4 regions of the Halalkalibacter flavus genome follow, and region 3 is predicted to be linked to each of the others. Evidence: riboswitches for the same ligand, from Rfam matches in the RefSeq annotation. Region 3 holds a riboswitch; each other region holds the start of a gene.
The links. Region 3 has a riboswitch for S-adenosylmethionine ahead of metK (methionine adenosyltransferase). Riboswitches for the same ligand answer to the same signal wherever they lie in the genome.
Positions count from the first base shown of each region.

Region 1: it holds a riboswitch for S-adenosylmethionine, as region 3 does, so the genes downstream of both, SAY88_RS05630 (methionine biosynthesis PLP-dependent protein) here and metK (methionine adenosyltransferase) in region 3, are expected to answer to the same signal.
Region 2: it holds a riboswitch for S-adenosylmethionine, as region 3 does, so the genes downstream of both, SAY88_RS01480 (peptide-methionine (S)-S-oxide reductase) here and metK (methionine adenosyltransferase) in region 3, are expected to answer to the same signal.
Region 4: it holds a riboswitch for S-adenosylmethionine, as region 3 does, so the genes downstream of both, SAY88_RS09270 (homoserine dehydrogenase) here and metK (methionine adenosyltransferase) in region 3, are expected to answer to the same signal.

Region 1 is NZ_JAWRVK010000006.1:9,952-16,448, reverse strand. Features, by position in the region: gene SAY88_RS05635 (bifunctional homocysteine S-methyltransferase/methylenetetrahydrofolate reductase) at 1-480, opposite strand, end outside; gene SAY88_RS05630 (methionine biosynthesis PLP-dependent protein) at 477-1,595, opposite strand; SAM riboswitch class I at 1,690-1,793, opposite strand; gene SAY88_RS05625 (hypothetical protein) at 1,935-2,096, opposite strand; gene prsW (glutamic-type intramembrane protease PrsW) at 2,131-2,778, opposite strand; gene SAY88_RS05615 (asparaginase) at 2,883-3,851, shown strand; gene SAY88_RS05610 (YpdA family putative bacillithiol disulfide reductase) at 3,979-4,947, opposite strand; gene SAY88_RS05605 (Glu/Leu/Phe/Val family dehydrogenase) at 5,059-6,321, opposite strand; gene SAY88_RS05600 (genetic competence negative regulator) at 6,490-6,497, opposite strand, start outside.
Region 2 is NZ_JAWRVK010000002.1:45,474-51,970, reverse strand. Features, by position in the region: gene SAY88_RS01495 (YhgE/Pip domain-containing protein) at 1-569, shown strand, start outside; gene SAY88_RS01490 (GNAT family N-acetyltransferase) at 729-986, shown strand; gene SAY88_RS01485 (glutathione ABC transporter substrate-binding protein) at 1,354-2,952, shown strand; SAM riboswitch class I at 3,219-3,332, shown strand; gene SAY88_RS01480 (peptide-methionine (S)-S-oxide reductase) at 3,391-3,807, shown strand; partial or broken gene SAY88_RS01475 (S66 peptidase family protein) at 4,104-5,028, shown strand; partial or broken gene SAY88_RS01470 (YetF domain-containing protein) at 5,144-5,826, opposite strand; gene SAY88_RS01465 (hypothetical protein) at 6,096-6,380, shown strand.
Region 3 is NZ_JAWRVK010000039.1:24,497-30,993, reverse strand. Features, by position in the region: gene SAY88_RS19775 (gamma carbonic anhydrase) at 98-625, shown strand; gene SAY88_RS19770 (DUF1540 domain-containing protein) at 718-873, opposite strand; gene metK (methionine adenosyltransferase) at 1,173-2,378, opposite strand; SAM riboswitch class I at 2,542-2,653, opposite strand; gene SAY88_RS19760 (hypothetical protein) at 2,876-3,250, opposite strand; gene pckA (phosphoenolpyruvate carboxykinase (ATP)) at 3,508-5,088, shown strand; gene SAY88_RS19750 (hypothetical protein) at 5,153-5,644, opposite strand; gene SAY88_RS19745 (hypothetical protein) at 5,927-6,497, opposite strand, start outside.
Region 4 is NZ_JAWRVK010000010.1:133,472-138,709, reverse strand. Features, by position in the region: RNA gene ssrS (6S RNA) at 70-247, opposite strand; gene SAY88_RS09275 (hypothetical protein) at 393-698, shown strand; gene SAY88_RS09270 (homoserine dehydrogenase) at 675-1,904, opposite strand; SAM riboswitch class I at 1,965-2,079, opposite strand; gene aspS (aspartate--tRNA ligase) at 2,148-3,935, opposite strand; gene hisS (histidine--tRNA ligase) at 3,937-5,217, opposite strand.

The DNA of each region.
Region 1 (6,497 bases), on a different contig from region 3:
TGTTAATTTTCGTGCAAGGTTTGCAGCCATCTTTGCTTCTTCCAAATCGTAAAACGTTTCTAATAAAAGGCCGTCAACGCCTTCTGTTAATAGTTCATTTAATTGCTCTTTGAAGGCTTCCTCTATCTCGTCAAGGTTCCATTCTTCTAATTGAAACCGTCTAATCCCCCCAACAGTTCCTAGAACAAATGTATTTTCACTAGAAGCTTCTTTCGCAAGACGAACACCTGAACGATTGATAGAGCGAACCTCTTTTTCTAGCCCATATTTTTCTAGTTTCAGTTTGTTCGCAGCGTACGTATTAGACTGAATTACATCAGCTCCAGCCAAGACGTATCTCTTATGTGCATTTAGAATGATCTCTGGATTTTTTACGTTCACTTCTTCAAAACATTGGTCGACGCCTTGCTCGTATAGCAACGTTCCCATTGCTCCATCTCCTATTAAGACTTTTGATGCTAGTTGTTCTAGAAAACTCATTCATTCTCCCTCTCTTTCACGTGACGGAATGCTTGATCAAGATCAGCAATTAAATCCTCAGCTCGCTCAATACCAACAGAAAAACGTAACAAGCGATTGCAAACACCATTTGCTATCCGAATATCTTCAGGAATGTCCATATGCGTTTGCGTAGCAGGATACGTCATCAAACTCTCAACCCCACCTAAACTCTCTGCAAACGAGACGAGTTTCAACTGCTGTAAAAATGGGTTAACCCAGTCTTCTTTTAATATACGAAAAGATATCATTCCACCTTTTCCAGGATATAGGACGTCTATTACACCTTCTTGCGCCTCTAAATATTTTACGATGGCTTTCGCATTTTCTTGATGTTTATCCATTCGAAGGGCTAGAGTTTTCATCCCTCTAATTAATTGATATGAATCGAAAGCTGACAAGATTGCTCCAATCCCGTTATGGTAATAACCAATTCGCTCACAAAGCTCTTCTCCTTTTGCAGCAATTAACCCAGCGATAACATCATTGTGGCCACCTAAATATTTAGACGCGCTATGTATAACAATATCTGCACCGTCCACTAGCGGTTGTTGCAGAAGCGGGGTATAAAACGTATTATCAACAATTAATAAAATTCCGTATTTTTTGGCTATTTTAGCTAGATCAACTACCGATGCTTCTTGCATTAATGGGTTCGTCGGTGTTTCTATAAATAATGCCTTTGTTTTATCTGTAATACAGCTTTCAAACTGTTCAAGGTTACGAGGGTCGGCAAAAGAGAAAGTTAAGCCCCAACGATTCCATCCTTGTTCAAATAAACGATAGGTTCCTCCATACAAGTCTTGTGATGCTAAAATTTCATCTCCTTGTTCAAAAAGAGACAGAACCGTTTGAATGGCTGCCATTCCCGAGCTGCAAGCAAAACCTCGGTCCCCCTCTTCTAACTCCGCTATCGCTTTTTCTACGACCTCTCTAGTTGGATTGCCTGTCCTTGCGTAATCATATCCTGTCGACTCCCCAATTCCGGTGTGCCTGTAAGCAGTTGAAAAATACACAGGTGTATTAATGGTCCCTGTTGGATTATCGGAACGATTTCCAATTTGTACTAATATTGTCTCAAGTTTCTCACGGTTCATTTATAAGCCCTCCACAATTTTTTTCATTCAATAAATATTAAAAACCACCTTCTATTTTAAATAAGAAGAAGGTGGTTGTGTTATCAATCGCCTCTCCTTATCTTTCAAGCCGTCGACTTGATGGATTTAGCACCTGACCGAAATCGGCTGGTTGCTGAGACATCTTTGGGCCAGTCCCTCCGTCTCTCTTGATAAGAAAATCAATTATTCATATTTTTCATTTAATCAAAATTACAACAAATTTCGAACTTTTGCAAGAGAAATTTTCCCTGCAAGTAGATTAAATTATTAGAAAAAAGCACAACAGCAACGATCGCTACATATTAAGTATTAATTTTTTTATTCTAAGGAAGCATCAATATTTAAGTTTTCTTCATTTCCACAGACACAACGCTTGAAGCCTGTTTCATATTCACCTTTTTCATTTCTACTCCCACGTAGAATATATTTTTCACTACAAACTGGACAACGAATCACAACACGATAACGTCCTTCAGCCATATTGATCACCCTTTACTTATTAAATTCAACGATCTTATACGTCTAATTGGTTAGCTCGTTTCACCTTTTTTAACGCTACCCACCACAGAAAAAACATAAACGGAATTAATGCAACTAAGAAATACATGCCGAAAAAAAGCAATATAAAATCATAGACGCCGTGTAAAATAATAGGCAAACTTAACGAAAACGTCAAATGTTTCACCCTTTTATCTTCTTCTACTTTTGCTCTTCCAAGATAATACCCCATGATAACACCGTACAAAGCGTGACTAGACACGGGCAATAAAGCTCGGATAAAGGCTGTTTCTAAGCCGTTAGCTATTAAATAAAAAACATTTTCTAATGTTGCAAATCCTAATGAGAGAGAGGCGCCATAGACGATTCCATCATAGCGTCTCGCAAAGGTCGCATGTTGATACACAAAAACCCAAAGTAAAAACCATTTGAAGAATTCTTCCACGAACCCATACAAAAAGAAGGCTCTTGTAAATGGATGGGTAAAATACCCTTCCGTCGTGAATGCATATTGTAAAACCATAACAGGAAATACAAGTAACACTCCAATTAAAAACGTTCGAAAAACAAGCGAAACCGTATTTGAACTATAATGATTTCGCAAATAAAAATATGATAATAATGCCATTCCTGGAGCTATTGCTGCTGTAATAAGTGCAAACAATTCGCCAATCCTTTCCCCTTGCGTTACAATTCATTACTCAAACGAAAACTTATATGATAAAATAATATAATTATGCAAAACATTGCGATATTGGGGTGACCTTTTTGAAGAAAATTCTTGTTTTACATACTGGTGGCACCATTGCCATGCAAGAAAATGAACATGGTGCCGTTCAACCAAACTTAATAAACCCATTATATTCCACTATTGAATCGCTATCAACCATTGCCTCCGTGATTGTGGATGATTACTTAAATCTACCTTCTCCTCACATGACACCTAGTTTAATGGTTGATTTAGCAAAAAGGTTAAAAGAGCGTGTGAAAGAAGATCAATTAGATGGCATAGTTGTGACGCATGGGACGGACACCCTAGAAGAAACAGCCTATTTACTAGACCTTATTCTTGACTGGGATACTCCTGTGATTATTACTGGAGCGATGCGCTCTAGTAATGAGCTTGGTGCGGATGGTCCACATAATCTAATTGCATCAGTAAGAGTGGCAGCAAGTGACGAGGCCCGAGGAAAAGGAGTTCTCGTTGTCTTGAATGACGAAATTCACACAGCAAAAAATGTAACGAAAACTCATTCAAGTAATATTGCGACATTCCAAAGCCCTCAATACGGCCCAATCGGAATTGTTACGAAACGAGGGGTGTTTTTTCACCATACATTAACGAAACGTGATTGCCATCCTGTTACACAAATGACGAAAAAAGTAGCTTTGTTAAAGACCTTTGCTGGCATGGACGAAACAATTATCGAAGCCGTTGCAAACACTCACATTGATGGGTTAGTTATTGAAGCATTCGGTCAAGGGAATGTCCCTCCAACCATTATGCCTGCACTAAAGTCATTGATCGCTCGAAACATTCCGGTAGTCCTTGTATCTCGTTGTTTCAACGGCGTCGTCCAAGATACTTATGCTTACGAAGGCGGTGGTCGTACATTAAAAGAAATCGGCGTTATTTTTACAAATGGCTTAAACGGTCAAAAGGCAAGACTGAAACTTATGGCTGTTTTAGAACAATCGACGGATCACTCAACGATTCAGGAGCTTTTTTATAAATAATCCATAGCACTCATTTTTAATGTATGATTTGTCAATCTATGATACAAAGTCTCAAATAGGTCAGGTAACGACCTTCGAAAAGGCAGTCATAAAAGGGCAAAGAATGACCTATGTGACTGCCTCTTTTCTATTTTTTCTTACTTTGAATAGAGTTAGCAATCTGCGCACCGTGAAAACGTCCATTTTCAATGAAGATTTCATTCGCATTATTTCCAGCAGCAATGACACCTGCAATATATAATCCTTCTACGTTTGTTTCCATCGAATCAGGATTAAAATGTGGTCGTCCACTTGCTCGGTCAACAAGAACCCCCATTTCTCTTAAAAACGAATGGTCTGGATGATAACCGGTCATCGCAAAGACAAATTGCGCAGGCACCCTTTCTACCTTTTCTCCTACTTGATAGACAACTTCATTATCTGTAATTTCTACGACCTCTGCGTTAAACACCATGTTTATTTTTTCATGACGAACAAGCGACTCAAATTCTGGTAGGATCCAAGGCTTAACACTAGTAGAATATTCACTACCACGGTACAAATTCGTCACTCGAGCCCCTGCCTTTTCTAGCTCTAATGCTGCATCTACAGCAGAATTCTTACCTCCAATCACAACAACATCCATATCAAAATAAGGATGAGCTTCCTTGAAATAATGGAGGACGTGGCTTTGGTCTTCCCCTGGTATGTTCATCATATTTGGAGAATCATAGTAGCCTGTAGCAATAATTACATGATCAGCTATGTATTCTTCCTTTGACGTTTTTATGTAAAAATGACCTTCTTTTTGCTTTTGAACATTTTCAACGTGTTCATATGCTCTTACGCGTATATTTTTCCTTTTAACCACTTCTCTGTAATAGACAAGCGCTTGGTTTCTTCTAGGTTTTCGTTCTTCAATGACAAATGGCACACCACCTATCTCCAACTTTTCACTCGTACTAAAAAACGTTTGGTGTGTTGGATACCGATGAATGGCACTAACGACATTATCCTTCTCAATAACAATTGGACTGAATCCTTGTTCCATACAAGCAATAGCTGCTGCAAGCCCACAAGGTCCACCACCTACTATAACGATCTCTTCCCTTATCATATGTTTCACCTTCTCTTCATAAATCAAATAGGGAAACTCACAAAATGCCCAAACTATTAATATGTAGGCACATTTGATCTTTCTGAGTCTCCCTTTTTATCCTTTATTTAATTACACCCATCCACGGAACCTTGATGCTTCAGCCATCTTACGTACTCCGATCATGTAAGCGGCAAGACGCATATCTACTTTCCGAACTCTAGCTAAATTATATATATTCTCAAAAGAACCAACCATAACGGCTTCTAACTTTCCTTCTACTTCATCTTCTGTCCAATAGTATCCTTGATTGTTTTGAACCCATTCAAAATACGAAACTGTTACTCCACCGGCGCTTGCAAGAACATCTGGCACGAGTAGAACATCACGCTCGGTTAAAATACGTGTTGCTTCCATTGTTGTCGGTCCATTGGCAGCTTCTACGACAATCGATGCTTTAATTCGGTCCGCATTTGCTTCCGTAATTTGATTTTCAATTGCCGCCGGCACTAATATATCACAATCCAATTCAAGCAATTCTTGATTGGAGATCGTATCTCTAAAAAGCTTTGTAACCGTACCAAAACTATCACGACGATCTAATAGGTAATCAATATCTAAGCCATCGGGATCATATAGGCCACCATAAGCATCAGAGATCCCAACAACTAATGCACCTGCATCATGCATAAATTTCGCTAAGAAACTCCCCGCATTTCCGAAACCTTGTATAACAACGCGAGCTCCATCTAAATCAATTCCTTTTTTCTTAGCCGCTTCACGAATGCAAATTGTCACTCCTTTAGCCGTTGCCGATTCCCTGCCGTGGGACCCCCCAAGAACAAGTGGCTTCCCTGTTATAAAACCAGGAGAGTCAAATTCACGAATGCGACTATATTCATCAAGCATCCAAGCCATAATTTGAGAATTTGTAAAAACATCAGGTGCGGGAATATCCTTCGTAGGACCTACGATTTGACTAATTGCACGAACATATCCACGACTGATACGCTCAAGTTCACGGAAAGACATTTCTCGTGGGTCACAAATAATTCCTCCCTTCCCACCACCATAAGGAAGATCGACGATGCCGGCTTTTAGACTCATCCAAATAGAAAGAGCTTTCACCTCTTTTTCTGTTACACTCGGGTGAAATCTGACACCACCTTTTGTTGGACCAACCGAATCATTATGCTGTGCTCTGTACCCAGTGAAAATATTAGTTGAACCGTCATCCATTTTAACAGGAATTCGAACGGTTAACATACGAATCGGTTCTTTCATCAATTCATACATTTCATCTGGATAACCAAGCTTGTCCAACGCCTTTTTAATGACACTTTGTGTCGCTGCAAGCACGTCTAATTGTTCTGCTTGCTGTTTATTTTCTGCCATTCCTTTTTCACCTCAATAATGGAATTAAAGCTTTTTATCACTTCTTACTATAATGAAACAGCCCTAACTTTTCCAGCTAAAATATAACTTTTCTTTAAAGAATTCCAAAAAAAACTTGCCATTATTTCCTATTCACAAAAAAAGAACTGACAACGAAATTATCAGTTCTTATTTAT
Region 2 (6,497 bases), on a different contig from region 3:
GGGCCTTACTCTTATCAAACTTAATTAGTACGAATCTACATTCGGGCGATCGTGTGGAAAGTTATACTCTCCGACAAATTTACTTTGGAAGAATGATTCTATTTCTTATAGTTGGAATTCTCCAAGGGATTATCGTTAGTGTAGGAAATTTAACTTTGTTAGGTATTTATGCGGCACATCCATTCCTTTTAGTTTTATTTTCGATCATTATTGCCGTTGTTTTTATGACAATTGTTTATACTCTAACATCAATCTTGGGGAATATTGGGAAAGCGTTAGCTATTGTTCTTCTTGTCTTACAGTTATCGAGCGGAGGTGGAACGTTTCCAATTGAAGTAGCTCCACCGTTTTATCAGGTTGTACATCCGTTTATGCCATTTGCTTACGCAATAAATCTGTTACGTGAAGCTGTTGGTGGTATCATCCCTGCCTTAGTGTGGAAAAACTTATGCGTGCTTGCTAGTTTCTGGCTCCTTGCAGTAACAATAGGTTTCTTGTTAAAACCAATCCTTGCTGGTAGAATCGAAAAAACAGTTCAAAAGTCAAAATCGAGTCGACTTATTGAATAATAAAACTTAACATAGAAATAAAGACAAAAAGGTTTTGGAAAGGTCTCCAAAGCCTTTTGTCATATTTAATAGTACTTGTAATAGAGCGAGTGCTCTCATAATAAAGAAAGAAAAAAGAAGGAAGGCTGCTCGTCTCCACAAGTCCAAAATGCCTTAGGTTTGCCAGACGGTAAAGTTAAAGATACGGAGAATTACGTCAAAAAAGTGATTAACGAAGAACGTGCAGGTAAACCCGTATCCCGTGTCATTTTTGATGAATACTCCGATGTTATTGCAATAACAATTTTAATGTTTATAGATCAAAAAAAGAAGTCCTGTCACATTGGTACATGGATTGGATATGATTATTGGGGCAAGGGATATAATCAAGCATCAAAAATAGCAATCCTAGCAATTGCTTTGGAGAGCTTTGTTTAGAATACGTTTTTTCAGGGGCACGGGAAGTAAATATCAGTTCTCAAAAAGCTCAAGAAAAACTTCCATTTATCAGGCTTCATGTAGAATCAGAGTTTCCTAAAAGAGCATAGTGCTCTTTTAGCGAAAAGAAAAGCAACCGTGTAAACGTCTTTTATAGTGAAAACTTTTTTTCCATTTATTAAATGTATTATAAATAGAAGGTATAGGAATAAGTATAAAGGATTAATATAGATTCACTTTTGAAACAGTAAATTAATTTAAAATAATATTACATGTAAATCTCTGTTATTTCCTGCATCAAATTGACAGGTGATAAACTATTAGAATATAATTTTTTGTGGTTTAATAATAAAAAAGGGGGATTTACATGAAGCGCATTTCAACGAAGTTTCTCATCATCATGCTCGCTCTAGTTGTCGGTTTTGTTGCTGCTTGTAGCAATGATTCAACAAATGAGGGTTCTAACACTGATAACGAATCAACTCTTACAATTGGGGGGGACCTAAATATTGGTGTTGTATCTGATCCTGTTTCATTAGATCCACATGGTGCGAACGAAACAGTTGCTAACACAATCAATGCAACTATTTATGATCGCCTTGTTTACATGGATCAAAATTCAGAAATTCAACCAGGGTTAGCTGAATCGCTCGAACAAATTGAAGATACGGTTTGGGAGGCGAAAATCCGTGAAGGTGTTACGTTTCATGACGGAACGGAACTAAATGCGGAAGCTGTTAAGTTAAGCCTTGACCGTGTGCGTGATCCAGAAGTTGCAGCGCCTGTTGCATTTTTATTTGGAATGGTAACGGATGTACGTGTAGTTGATGAATTCACTGTACATATTGAGACGGAATTTCCATTTGCTCCACTTCCAGCTCATTTAGCTCATACTGCTGGTAGTATTATTAGTCCGCAATTAATTGAGCAATCATATGAAGACCTTGCAAATGGAGAAAATCCATTTGCTGCAGCAAATGAACAACCATCAGGTACAGGTTATTTCAAATTTGAGAGCCAACAGCCTGGAAACTCAGTAACTCTTTCTAAAAACGAAGATTACTGGCATGAAGAACAAGCGAAAGTGGACACAGTGACTTTCAAGGTTATTCCTGAAAGCTTAACGCGTATTGCTGAGCTAGAAACAGGGGAAATTGATATTAATTTTACTGTTTCTCCTAGTGATGTTTCGCGTGTCGAGAGCAATCCTGATACTATTGTTGAACAAGTTAATAGCACGAGAATGGTTTACCTTGGTTTCAATACTGAAGTAGAACCGTTAAACGATGTAAACGTTCGTCGTGCGCTACACATGGCTGTAGATAAAAATGCCTTAGTTGAAGGAATTTTAGATGGTGTTGGAATTCCAGCAGATACTCCAATTGCTCCAGGTGTATACGGTTATAGTGAAGGTGTCGATACTATTGAGTATGATATTGAACAAGCAAAAGAACTTCTTGCAGAAGCTGGATATCCTGATGGTTTTGATGTTACGTTGTTAACAGATGATGAGCGTGAGCGCCAAGACTTAGCTGTTGCACTTCAATCTCAACTAGCAGAAATCGGTGTAAATGTTAACATTGATACGTATGAGTTCGGAACCTATATAGAACGTGCGGGTTTAGGCCAAATGGAAATTTTCTTAGGAAGCTGGGGAACAGTGACTATAGATGCTGACTATGGTCTATACGCAGTATTCCATTCCAAAAATATTGGACCACCAGGAAATCGCTCTCGTATTGTAAACGAAGATTTGGATGAACTTCTTGATGCAGCTAGACAAGAAATAGATCCAGAAACTCGAATTGATTTATATGCACAAGTTCAAAACAAACTAGCTGAAGAATCTCCATATGCATATTTATACTTCCCTGATAACATCTCAGCAGTACGTTCCGATGTTGAAGGATTTTGGCAATATCCAAGTGGTTATTTCTTCTTACGTGATGTAACGTTAAATCGTTAATTATTGATAAAAGCTGTCTCTAGACAATGATCTTAAGAGACAGCTTTTTTTATTTATTTTATATTGGCATTGGTTCAGCAACAGTTGATAATATATTTATAATTTTAAAAAACGTATTGGTATTAAGGCCTCACCTAGGAGCATTTCTCAATCAGAGGTGAAATTTATAATACTTTTAAAAATATTACTTGAATTTTGTATTAGAGATTGATATTATTAGAAACAATAAAGTTGTTAGATATTTTAAAAAATAAATAGCGATAAACTTCTTATCCAGAGTGGTAGAGGGACAGGCCCTATGAAACCCGGCAACCTCATGTCAAATAAATGACTTGAACGGTGCTAATTCCTGCAAAGGTATAACCTTTGAAAGATGAGAGGAATGTATTTAAATAATACATACTAACCTCTCTATAAAATTATTAGAGAGGTTTTTTGATGGATAGAAGAATTATCGCTCAAAAGGAGCGAACATTAATGGAAAGAGCAGTGTTTGGAGCAAGTGAATTTTTCAGTCAAAAGGCTTTTATTACAGATTTTCGTGGTATTGAGTATATTCAAATTAAACAATTAAAAGAAAAGAATGTAGATATTGTAGAAATTTGGTTTGATCCTTGGAAAGTATCCTATAATGAATTATTAGATTTGTTTTTTGATTTGCATAACCCAACAATTAAAAATGGTCAGGAATGCAAGAATCAATCTTATATTTTCTTTACTAATTTTAGCCAATTAAAGATAGCCAAACAAAAGAAAAACCAGCTAATACAAGTTTTTAAAGATGAAATGATCACAGAAATCATTCCGGTGTTTGAACATAATGATACAGGGAAAGATATCAAGTTAATATCATAATAAGTCTCATTCTTAGTAAGGTTTTTACAAATGGTAATAGACGGCTGATGGAAAGCAACATAATCGTTTTAGCATGAAAAGTAAATAATATTTGAAATGGCTGGTTGTTAAGGGGAAGAATGAATCACTTCTTGCACGATCATAACTACCAGCCTTCAGGTGTAACTCGTTTGTACAGAGCCGAATACATGGTCGATTTTAAAAAATGTTTATAAAACAAATTTGTTTTCATACATTTATATATACGCACATAATAACTCTAACTGTCTTAAAAGCGAAGACAAGGGAGGAATAAAATGGCTAGAAGACCACCAGTGTTACAAAGAGGAGATACGATTGGATTAGTTACAGCTGGCAGCCCTCTTGATGCTAATATAATAAATACTAGAGCTCAAACAATTAGAGATATGGGTTTTAATATTGCTTTTGGCAGAAACGTTTATTCATTTGAGGGAATCGTAGCTTCATCGGCAGAAAAAAGAGCCGAAGATGTTATGGAGCATGTTCACTGATCCAAGTGTCAAGATGATACTAGCAACACGTGGAGGGACTGGGGTTCAGACCATTCTCCCGTATCTAGACTACGATGTAATAAGAGATAACCCTAAAATCATTTCTGGTTATAGTGACATTACCGTACTACTTAATATTTTGAATCAATTTAGTAACTTAATTACGTTTCACAGCCTAATGCTTGGTGATTTTAGAGCAGATACTCCATCTTATAATTACAATCAATTCTTTCAAGCTACTTCTACCGCAATTTCTCCTAGGTCTATCCAAAACCCACCGAATATACCACTGATGAGTTTAGTACAAGGTAATGTAACGGGCCCGATAGTAGGTGGAAATATGACTTCGCTTGTCAATACTCTGGGTACACCATATGAAATTGATACTAAGGGGAAAATAATTTTCTTAGAAGAAATCAATTCTCCCACGACAAGTATATTTCGCTATCTTACTCAGTTATCAATGTCAGGCAAATTTCAAGATTGTATTGGTATTATAATGGGAGAATGCACCACTTGTCCTGTGGCTTATGGTACTACGTATGCAGATTTGATAAGGGATTGGTTAGTACCCTTAGGAAAACCTCTCATGGTCAATCTTGCTACAGGACATGGCAATTTTAAAGCTGCTATTCCAATAGGTGCATCTGTTAATCTCAATACAATAGATAATACATTAACTGTTCTTGAACCAACTGTTTCTGTTTAGATAAACAATAAATATCAGGTCACTAGTCACACTTAAATTTAATTTAGTAGTTCTAAAAAGCTTATAGTGGAAGAATTGATAATAGCTAGGACTAATATAAATTAAGCTACGGATATTAATTGTAATTATTAATAAATAGTTTATCTCCTTCAAGCCACTCTGCATAAAAACTTGTTTTACATTTGAAATTCCTGCTTTATTGAGCTCATTAAATAGCCACTCTTCGTTGTAACCAGCCGTTGCTAAATTATCATATAAAATTTCTCCATCTGAGATAACCATAGTAGGTAAAAAAACAGGTTGTGGTTTCATGTTGATATCTTGTTTTGTAGCAGTATCATATAAGGATTTTTTCAATATACTGACAGAGCCATCAGGTTCTAAAATTGCATACTCTACTTCACGAACAGAAAAAATATCCTTTTTCCTTAGAAGAATTTGCAACTGATTAATGTCCAGGCGACTCTTCTTTAACTCTTGAAAATCTATGATACCAATTCGAATAATTATTGATGGATTTCCTTCAAGAAGTGATCTTGTTTGTCTAAATTTTTGAGTCAGAATCTCAATGAAAAAAATAAGTGTCCCCCATAAAGTTAGAGCATAAAGAACATATTGTAGGCCTATTTCTTTATCATAAATTGCGTTTCCTACTAGTTCTCCAAGTACTAGAGCAGATATAAAATAAAATGGGCTAAGTTGTGTAATTTGCGTTTTCCCGAGGATCTTTGTAACTAAAAGTAAAGCAAAAAAACCAATCGTTAATTCAATTGTTAGATAAATAAAATTTGTATTCATATTTACCTCCTACTTACAATACATTTATTTTATTCCGATTAAAGTAGGGATATCCAAAAAAATGAAAAGCTTTATCATAGTTGAAATAATATCGAAAATTAATGTAGAGTTTTTTGATACCATTTGTAATGATGTAATTATGTGAAAAGAATAAACAAAATGATTTTAATACAAAATAGTCAATTTATTTATGTAATCTATACTCAAGTTACTCTCTATGGTAATTTTTTATTGTAGTATACTCCTAATAATAGAGAGGTGGATTATGAGTGGAAATTCATAATTTAATTGAGTCAAAACAATATTTTGTTAATGAGACAAAAGTAAATTACTATGTTGTCTATGAAAAATTTGAAAACATTGAGGCTTTGATTAAGGAGAACAGAATTGAAGAAAGAAATCAAGGTACGGAAGAAATCATATACATTTTTCATGGGTACGGTAAAGGGGATCTGTTACAGAAAATATGTAGTTATCGGCTAGATATTGATCATAAATCCATTAGTGCCACTCTAAATACTATAAAAGAAGAGCACAAGGAAATTTTTAAGTAGAGTGGAGGGGTGTCTCAAAAGGTCAAAAAAAGACCTTTTGAGACACCCCCTAATTCTAACTCATATAACTTATATATTAGAAAACATTAAACTCAGTATCGGCAAATGATTCGGCTT
Region 3 (6,497 bases):
AATTGACAATTCTATCCTTTTTCAGTAACCCTGGCATTACGTTTTACGTTAAAATAAGTATAGCGATTTTTTTACTAAACGAAAAGGATGTGGACGAATGATTTATCGTTATCAAGACAAATTTCCGACAATTTCAGACAGTGCCTTTATTGCAGATGGAGTGACAATTACTGGAGATGTTACAATTGGAGAAGAGTCAAGTATTTGGTTTCAAACGGTTATCAGAGGTGATGTATCTCCTACAAGAATAGGGAACAGAGTCAATATTCAGGATCAATCAATGCTGCATCAAAGTCCAAAATATCCATTAATCATTGAAGATGATGTTACTGTAGGTCATCAAGTCATGCTACATAGTTGCACAATACGTAAAAATGCGTTAATTGGCATGGGCTCCATTGTATTAGATGGTGCTGAGATTGGTGAAGGTGCCTTTATCGGTGCTGGAAGCCTCGTCCCTCCTGGAAAGAAAATCCCAGCTAATTGTCTGGCATTTGGCAGACCCGCGAAAGTCATTCGTAATCTAACTGAAGAAGATACGGTTGATATGACTCGTATCCGTCGTGAATATGTAGAAAAAGGGCAGCATTATAAACAAGTTATTCAAAAAGATAAAAACAAATAACAGGATTTTCTTTTTTAATGAATAATATTGATTATTATTATCAATAATAAAGAAAGAAAAGAGCGATGGCCATCGCTCTTTTCAAGCCAAAATTAATGTTGTGGTTCAAACGTTTTACAATCTGTTTCTTCTTGCTTCTCTGCTTCTTTTCCTGTATGACTTACTACATAAATTCTGTCAGCCTCACACTGGTTTCCATGAGCCCAGTATACACAGTTGTTTACTTCACATAAAACATCTTGTGCCATTTCACTCACCCCCTCCTTAGTTTCATTTTGACCAATAAAGCTGGGAACCATACGGATAGGCTTAATAATTATTGGATTTGTATTGGGAGCAAAAGGGGGTCCTTTTCGAAATAAAGGATGCTTCCCTTGTTTTCAACAACGTTTCGGTCTTCTTCTCTCTTATGAAGGACTTTTCCCTCCTATCTCACATGCACTTCGGTCCTCACACTTCACCTCCTATCCTTATAAATCAGCAATAAAAAATGCACACGATTCTTCTAGAAAAATCGTGTGCATTAGTACGTCTCTATTTAATTTTTTTATAGTCCAGCTTGCTCCTTTAAAGCAGCCGCTTTATTCGTTTGTTCCCATGGTAATTCGACATCTGTACGCCCAAAGTGTCCGTATGCTGCTGTTTGCTTGTAAATTGGACGACGTAAGTCAAGCATTTTAATAATACCTGCAGGACGTAGGTCAAAGTTTTCACGCACAAGCGCTACTAGTGACTCTTCAGATACTTTTCCAGTACCAAATGTATCAATAGAGATCGAGACAGGTTGTGCAACACCAATGGCATAAGCTAACTGGACTTCACATTTATCAGCAAGGCCAGCAGCAACAATATTTTTCGCTACGTAACGAGCTGCATATGCTCCTGAGCGATCAACTTTTGTCGCATCTTTACCAGAGAATGCCCCACCACCATGACGTGCATATCCACCGTATGTATCAACGATGATCTTACGCCCAGTTAAACCAGCATCTCCTTGAGGTCCCCCAATAACGAAACGGCCTGTTGGGTTAATGAAGTATTTCGTTTTCTCATCAATTAATTCTTGTGGGACAACTGGGTTAATGACATATTCTTTTAAATTACGTTGAATTTGCTCTAGAGTTACTTCTGGATGATGTTGAGTTGAAATAACGATCGTATCAATACGAACAGGTTTTCCATCCTCATCATACTCTACAGTTACTTGTGTTTTCCCATCCGGACGAAGATAAGGAAGAATCTCCTCTTTCCGTACCTCAGTTAAGCGTCTAGCAATTTTATGACTTAGTGAAATTGGAAGAGGCATTAACTCTTTTGTCTCGTTGTTAGCATAACCAAACATAAGTCCTTGGTCACCAGCACCAATTGCTTCAATTTCTTCATCCGTCATTTGACCTTCACGAGCTTCTAGTGCCTTGTCAACACCTTGAGCAATATCTGCTGACTGCTCATCAATTGATGTAAGGACTGCACACGTTTCATAGTCAAAACCATATTTTGCACGAGTATAACCAATTCCTTTAATTGTTTCACGAACGATCTTTGGAATGTCAACATACGTACTTGTCGTAATCTCTCCCGCAACTAATACTAAGCCCGTTGTAACAGATGTTTCGCATGCTACACGAGCATTCGGGTCATTGGTTAAAATCGCATCAAGAATTGCGTCTGAAATTTGATCACATATTTTATCAGGATGCCCTTCTGTTACTGATTCCGACGTAAACAAACGTCTGCTTTTCAATTCTGTCATTATCAAATTCCTCCTTTAAACACTGCTACTACGCCATTAGCTTGTGTTTTTCTTTGAGACGGCACTCATGCCCCACCGAATGGGAAATACCTACCTGTCAGACCGTATAAACGATAAAAACCCTTCTCCTATAGAGGAAAAGGGTTGAATGTTTACCTTTAGCCTCTTATCGTCCAAGGCATAGCCTTGCAGGTTAGCACCTTTTCACTCATGGCTTTAAAGTGTTGGTTGCTGGGCTTCTTCGGGCCTGTCCCTCCGCCTACTCAGGATAAGAGTATCCGTTCGACGCATATCATATCGCACATGTTGTTTAGTGTCAACATATCCGACTCCTATCAAAGATATAATCAATTTTTCATTCAGATTTATTCTTATTGTGCACGATTCATTTAAAACTATGCTAATAACGACATAAGATTTACTAGCAGTCAAAGAGGCACTGATAGATGAAACCAACATCTTTTCAGTGCCTTTAAGCAAACCTCACCTTTTTATTTTTAGTATGGTGTATCATCTCGCCTCTCTTGATGGCTTGCGTTTTGTCTTTCCCTTTGTTGTTGCTTTTGCTCCCTTTCCTTCTCCAATTCTTGTTCTTTTCGAAGTTCTTCTCGAAGTTGCATTTTCATTAATTCATTTGCATTATCCCGAGGTTTCACTTGGCTATAAACCCCACTAGCTGTTAAACCGATAATCAGTGCCATCAGTACTTGTTCTCCCCACTCCCTAGGGATAAACCAAAGTATACCAGCTATTCCGATCGCTAATAGAGCACGATATTGCTTTTCAATACCAAAGGCATTTCCTATTACCGTTACAAGCGCCGCTACTACGGCTGAAACAGTAGCCAGATCCAACATGGAAACTTGCTGCAAATAGAACGCCTCCTTCATTTCTCTTTATCAACATTCTATGCATGAAGCAAAAATTTAGGAACAATTGAAGCATTTTGTTCAAATGCTGACCATAGAAGCAAAAAAAACTCCTACGAAAACACATTTTCTATTAAATATATCACAAATGAAAAAACGAATTAATAGTATAGACTATTAGACTTAATATGTTATACTAATTAACAAGATTTAGTATTTTATGCTAATAATCAAAAAATTAAAGAAAGGGTTTTGCGACAATGAATACAATCAGCCTTCAGTCCGAATTAATTAACTTAGTGAACTCAGACATGGTTCACCTTAATCTTCCTATCTCCTCATTAATTGAAAAGTCGTTAATGCGCGGTGAAGGGAAGCTCACATCTACAGGTGCACTTAGTGTTGAAACTGGCGCTTACACTGGTCGTTCCCCTAAAGACAAATTCATTGTCAACGAACCAGGTGTAAAACACAGCATTGAATGGGGAACGGTTAATCAGCCAATTGACAAAGATACGTTTACCTCCCTATATTTTAAAGTAATTGAACATTTAAAGAGTAAAGATGAAATTTTTGTTTCTGATGGCTATGCAGGTGCTGACAATCGGTATCAAATTCCATTAAAAGTAATTAACGAATTTGCATGGCACCAAGTTTTTGCACGTCAATTATTTATTCGCCCTACCAAAGATCAACAGGAACCTTTACAAAAAGAGTTCACAATAATATCAGCTCCATCTTTTAAAGCCGACCCTATAACTGACGGAACAAACTCAGAAGCATTTGTCATCATTTCTTTTGAAGAGCGTGTTGTGTTAATTGGCGGAACGGAATATGCAGGTGAAATGAAAAAATCCATCTTCTCCGTTATGAATTTCATACTTCCTGAGCAAGATGTACTTTCGATGCATTGCTCTGCAAATACAGGCAGAGAGGGAGACGTCGCCTTGTTCTTCGGTCTTTCCGGAACAGGCAAGACAACGTTATCAGCTGATCCTCTTCGTTCATTAATAGGAGATGATGAGCATGGCTGGTCAAGTAATGGCGTATTTAATATCGAGGGGGGTTGTTACGCTAAATGTGTAAACCTTTCCAAAGAAAAAGAGCCACAAATCTGGAACGCTATTCGATTTGGAACAATTCTTGAAAATGTAGCTGTTGATGTTGAAACAGGCAATGCAGACTACGATGATACATCGTTAACCGAAAATACTCGCGCAGCTTATCCGATTGATGCAATCCCTAATGCTTTAGTTCCAAGTGTTGCAGGACATCCAAAAACAATTATTTTCCTAACAGCAGATGCTTTTGGTGTTTTGCCTCCAATTAGTAAGTTAACAAAGGAACAGGCAATGTACCATTTCTTATCTGGATACACAAGTAAACTTGCTGGAACAGAACGTGGTGTAACTTCTCCAGAAGCTACTTTTTCCACTTGCTTTGGGGCACCTTTTCTTCCATTGCCAGCGGTTCGTTACGCTGAAATGCTAGGAGAAAAGATTGACCTGCATGATGTTAATGTCTACCTTGTTAATACTGGCTGGTCCGGTGGCGAATACGGAATCGGAAAACGGATGAATCTAAAATATACTCGCGCAATGGTTCAGGCTGCCTTATCTGGTGAATTACGTTCTGCAGAGACAATTACAGATTCTATTTTTGGACTACACATTCCTATTCATTGTCCTGGAGTACCTGACTTGGTTCTCAAACCTCGTGATACATGGGCAGATAAAGAAGCATACGATCAAAAGGCAAAAGAATTAGCCGCTAATTTCAAGAAAAACTTTGAAAAGTTCAATTCTATTAGCAGCAGAATTAAGAAAGCTGGTCCTAAATAAGATAAAAAACAGGGTCTCAAATTCGTCTTGAGAACCTGTTTTCCATCTTTTCTATATAATCTCCCTATTCATTTGGGCTTGTTGTTGAAAGTAGATAATCAATTAACGCCTCTTGCTCTTCTTCAGTAAAACCGGACGTTCTATCTACCCAATACTCATGACCAATCCCTTCCACATGTACATCCTTTAATTGTGGTACAGACTGATTTGCTTTTATTACTTCTTGGCGTAACTCCTTGTCGACCATTGCTTTTAAACTGTTGTATGGATCTGGCAGTTTTCCTTTCATAAGTGTACCGGGCACACCGATTTCACTTTCTTCATCCACCCCAACAGCAACCCCGCCATCGTGTAAATAAGGTGCTGAGTAAGCTAACCCAATTAAGCTTTTTACTTTATAACCACCGTTAGTCCCTATGTTAAATGCTAATCTGCTTTGCTCAGGATCGATATGATCTGTAGGTACTTTAAGCACGGTAGGATATTTAGGAAGAGGTGTAGGAGTATTCGGTGCATACATATACGACTCGCCTAATTCTTTCCCAACGTTTTTCAAAGATCTAGCTCTTGTCGGCTCTGTTTTTATTTCGTCTACGGGAATTATTTTATGATTTGTAAACGTTCTCCCAGCATGACAACTAATACAACCAGCTCTTGTGAACACCTCTCTTCCAGATGCTTTTGTCTCTTCGCTTTACCTTTCGCATATACGTAGGTGGTGCTAGCGCATTCTGATAAGCAGAAAGAGCATTATTTTCTTTCCCTACTTCTGTACCAATTGTGCTAACAATGGTTGCATTAGGCGTAATCATTGAAAGTTTAGGAAATGTCGGAGGTATTACTCCTTCATTTCCCCCTGAATATTCGTAGTATCGTCAACAGACCGAAAAAAGTCTGACGGCTTTTCGTTAGATGAAACATCATAGCGATACTTTTTACTAGCTGCATTTTGTAAAATTGTCGCCATATAAACTTCCTTATCAATATCAAATAAAGTATCACTATGTTCTGAGAAGGACAACGAATCTGAATTAAACGAATGTACTTCGTTATTAAACGTACTTAGACCTTTAAAAGGTCCGAACAATGAAAAGCCATTCCACCCATATGGATGTGCACCAAATGTAAACGCATCTGGTGTCTGGGTTGGATTTGCAACAAGGTCTGGTGTCGTATCAAAAATTCCCTTTCGCCACTTAATAAATGTCTCATCGACCGCATTCTCCAATGCTATTGGGTCTGGTAGCGCTTCTTCCTCGCCTTTTGAGTTTTCGATTGTTCGGTTTGTATCACGTATATAATCCCTTATCGATTCAATATCTGCTGTTGGGAAAAAAGCAGTTGAATTGGTCGCTAACGCAGTAATAAGACCACTGTCAAAATCTAAATTAGGTACTCCTTCCATCACT
Region 4 (5,238 bases), on a different contig from region 3:
GCGGGGAACACGTCCCCCATAAAAAAAACAACTTCTCTATTTGAGAAGCTGCTTGCCTACTATGTACGTAAGAATCCCAATCATGCCGTATTCATTATGGTTTTGAACCTGTTCTTAAAACAGGTGGGTGCCCTGTGAAAACCATTTTACTTCCTTAAAAAAGGCCTGTAATCCGATTGTCAACCCAAGCTCCCATTTTTAATCTGTTGGCTCAAAACGTAAATTGCTACGTACATATTAGGAATTCTTACTTCTTTATATTAATACTATCAAATCAGCTATTGTACGTCAACCTAATATTCAGATTATTCAATCTTATCTATTGTTTGGTAAATGCCACTCATTATGATACAGTTATTTACTGTATACATATATTTTAGAGGTGACTATATATGAATCTGCTAGCTACTCAAACATGCATAGAAATTCGTCAAGAAATTGGCTGGACCGAAAAACGTACAATTGAAACGTCATTTGATATGAAGTTATTTGATGACCAACTCACTGTAAAAGATGATATTTACCCACTTACAGCTATTTTTGATATATCTTATCGTAAGAAACCAGAAAAAGGTGCAATGGGTTTTCTATATTTACATACAAGTCGAGGTGTTCGGACGTATTATATAAAGGAAGATGCCTACGCTTTAGTGACTGCTTATAAAAAGCTAAAATCAGAACGCCCCGAATTGCGCTGAGTGAATCGTTTCTAAACGTCTACGTGTTGAAACATCCCCATAGATTGGATACGTTTCAAAAGGTGTGACGTCTGTACTATTGATAATCCACCCTTCACCTTCATGGTGAGAGAATGTGTCAATTACAGCTATCTGATTTTTCTTCACCCAATGAAGTGCAATTTCTCTTTCAGCATGAGTTAGGAAAACAAATGCATGTGTAAATGATTCTTTTCGTTGTTCCGCCTTCATTCCTAAACTTCTTTGTGAATGTCTAGTACGCTCATGAAAAAGGAAATCTTCAACCATACTATTTGCCGTAGCCTCTTTCCCAGCACCTGGTCCAATAAAAAGAAGTTGATTAATAGAATCACCTTCAATTGATATTCCATTTGTCACTCCTCTAACACTTGCTAACGGTTCGTTTTGTGTTAAAAAGGCTGGAGTTACAGAACCATTCACTTTAGCTTCACCCTGCCAAGCCTCAGCAATTAACTTAATCTTAAATCCTAGACGCTCTCCTATTTCAACATGCCAATCCTTAATAGTCGATACACCTTTACGTGAAAATTCAATAGAAGAAGGCCAGCTTCCGAAACATAAGCGACTTAGTATTCTTATTTTGTACCAAGCATCAAAGCCTTCTAGATCGTCAGTTGGGTCTGCCTCAGCATAACCTAGTTCTTGTGCCTCTAATAAAACATCAGCAAATCCTCGATGGCTTTCAATCATTTCTGTTAACATATAATTTGTTGTTCCATTTAAAATTCCTGAAATTCTCGATATTGGTGTAGTTGTGAGTGTTCCCTTTAACGCGTTAATAATCGGAATTCCACCTGCAACTGCTGCCTCATAGCCATAATAAGTCGAGTGTTGTTCTGCTAATCTCTCAAGTAATTGTCCCTTCTCTGCGACAAGTTTTTTGTTAGCAGTGATAACTGGAACACCTTTTTCTAACCATTTTGATGTATATGAAAGTGCAGGTTCAATTCCTCCAATGGCTTCAAAAATGATATTAAAGTCAGTTGAATTACAAAATTCTTCCCAACTAGTTGTAACAAACGCTTCAATATCAGTGGCGCGTTGTTTTTGACGACTTTTCACAAGAATTGCAGAAATGTGTATTTCCTCTCCTAACAGCTGTTCTAGTTGCTCCTTTGTATTAGTTAAGCGTTCATATACACCGCTGCCAACTGTTCCAAATCCTATTAAACCAATTTGTAGCATATTCATACCCTCCTCTTAAATAAAAAAACCTCTCCAGATAAGGAAAGGTTTTTTTGCCTTCACTTATCTATCAGAATGAAACACATTCTGCTGAAAGTAGCACCTTTTTTTGCATGGCTTGCAAAACGGTTGCCGGGCTTCATAGGGTCAGTCCCTCCACCACTCTGGATAAGTTTGAATTATCAAACGTTCGTATTCAGTTAACGTGATTATACGTCAGCTTCATATTACTGTCAAATATGATTAAACATTCACCTTTTCAGATTTTCTCCCAATTATTGACAAATTCAAGTCAATTAACTGTTCAACACTTACTTCACCAGGTGCATTCGTTAATAAATCACTTGCACTTGCCGTTTTCGGGAAGGCAATAGTATCACGTAAGTTCGTTCGACCTGCTAGTAACATAATTAGACGATCTAACCCTAAAGCTATCCCACCATGTGGAGGAGTACCGAATTCAAATGCTTCCAACAAGAAGCCAAATTGTTCACGAGCTTCCTCTTCAGAAAATCCTAGTGCTTTAAACATTTGTTCTTGAATATCACTTTGGTAAATACGTTGCGAACCACCACCGAGCTCATATCCATTTAATACAAGATCATAAGCATTGGCACGTACACTAGCAGGATCAGTTGCTAGTAAAGCAAGATCTTCTTCTACTGGACTTGTGAACGGATGATGCAGGGCAACATAACGTTTTGCTTCCTCATCGTATTCAACAAGTGGAAAATCAACTACCCAAAGGAAATTAAATTGACTTTGATCAATTAAGTCAAACTGTTTTCCAAATTTCAAACGGAGTGCACCAAGGCTATCAAATACAACCTGTTTCTTATCTGCACCAAAGAATAATAAGTCGCCAACTTCAGCGCCAAGAGCTTCTTGTAATGAAGTAGAAACCTCTCCAGTGAAGAACTTAGCAATAGGTCCTTTAAGTCCTTCTTCTTCTACCTTAAGCCATGCTAAGCCTTTTGCTCCGTATTGTTTTACATAATCAGTAAGGGCATCGATTTCTTTACGAGAAAGCTTATTTGCTCCCCCTTTTAAGTTCAACCCTTTAACTGTCCCTCCACTAGCAAGAGCACTCTGGAATACTTTGAACTCTGAATCTTTCACAATCTCTGATAGTTCAATTAGTTCCATTCCAAAACGCAGGTCTGGCTTATCTGAACCAAAACGGTTCATAGCTTCATCATATGTCAAACGTGGAAACGGCAATGATACGTCAACGCCTTTGATTTCTTTCAAAATCTTTGCCATCATTTTTTCCATCATAGCAATTAAATCTTCTTTGTCCATAAACGATGTTTCAATATCGACTTGAGTGAACTCTGGTTGGCGATCAGCACGCAAGTCTTCATCACGGAAACAACGTACAATTTGATAATAACGTTCAAAGCCAGATACCATTAACAGTTGTTTAAAAAGTTGCGGTGATTGTGGTAGAGCATAGAACTCACCATGATGAACACGGCTTGGAACTAGATAATCACGAGCCCCTTCTGGTGTACTTTTTGTTAGCATTGGTGTCTCAATCTCCATGAATGTTTCCGTATCAAGGAAGTCACGAATTAACTTTGTCGTACGATGACGTAATTTAAACGTCTCTTGCATATCTGGACGACGAAGGTCTAAATAACGATACTTTAGACGAACGTCTTCTGAAGCGTCTGTATCAGCTTCAATTTGAAACGGTAGTGGCTTTGATGTATTTAAGATACTCATTTTTTCAACATGAACTTCAATTGAACCTGTAGCGATTTTCTCATTAACTGTTTTAGGGTCCCTTGCAACAACGTTCCCACAAACCTCAATGACATATTCATTTCTTACTCGTTCGGCTATAGTTAAAGCTTCTTGATTCACCTCAGGATTAAATACAACTTGAACAATACCTGAACGATCACGTACATCTAAAAAGATTACTTGTCCTAAATCACGGCGTCTTTGTACCCACCCTTTTAATTGTACTCTTTCACCTACGTGCTCTTCGCCTAGCTTTCCACACTCATGTGTTCTTCCTATCATCTTACTTACCTCCTATTGTTTTCCCTTTTATATAATCAATAAATGATGCCAAATCAATTTCACTTTGTTCGCCTGTTTCCATCTCTTTTACATTGATTTTCCCCTGCGAAAGTTCATCATCACCAAGTATTGCGGTGAATCGCGCTTGAAGACGGTCTGCAGCCTTAAACTGAGCTTTCATCTTCTTGTCTAAATAATCTTTGTCAGCACTAATTCCTGCACGCCTTAATTGATAAAGCAGTTCGACTGTCTTTTCCTTTGCTGCATCACCTAATGAAACTAAATAGCAATCTAATTGTGGAGCAGCTGGAATCGTTTGTTCCTGAGCTTTTAGAGCCATAATTACTCGCTCAATACTAAAAGCAAAACCAATTCCAGGAGTAGAAGGACCTCCGATATCTTCGACTAGACCTGTGTAACGTCCACCGCCACACAATGTCGTTATTGCTCCAAAACCTTCTCCTTCAGACATAATTTCAAATGCTGTGTGATAATAATAATCAAGCCCTCGTACAAGTGTTGGATCTACTACATAGGCAATTCCTAGTTGGTCCAAATAGTTTTTCACTTGGCTAAAATATGTACGAGACTCTTCGTTTAAATAATCAAGAATAGACGGAGCATTTTTCATTAATGGGTGCTCTCGGTCTTTTTTGCAATCTAATATCCGCAATGGATTTTTTTCTAAACGACTTTGACAATCATCGCAAAATTCATTGATACTCGGTTTAAAGTGATCAATCAACGCTTGCCTGTGAGCATCTCTGCTCTCTTTATCACCTAAGCTGTTAAGTACTAACTTTACATTTTTTAAGCCAAGCTCTTCATATAGACTCATGACTAGAGCTAATACTTCCGCATCAATAGCAGGATCTTGACTTCCTAATGCTTCGACTCCAAACTGAACAAATTGACGCATACGCCCTGATTGTGGCCGTTCATATCGGAACATAGGACCAGTGTAAAATAATTTAGTCGGCTGATTGGGTTGCCCGTACATTTTCTTTTCAACATATGAACGAACAACAGCAGCGGTTCCCTCTGGTCTTAATGTTAAACTGCGATTCCCTCGATCTGTAAATGTGTACATTTCTTTTTGAACGATGTCTGTTGTATCGCCAACTCCACGTTGGAATAAATCGGTGTGTTCAAATATTGGTGTACGTATCTCGTGATAATTGTACCTGCGACAAACATCCTTCGCTTTTTCCTCAATGTATTGCCAAAGCTCTACTTCGCCTGGTAATATATCCTGCGTACCTCGCGGGATTTGAATGTTCATTCTCTCATCCTCCAAATATAA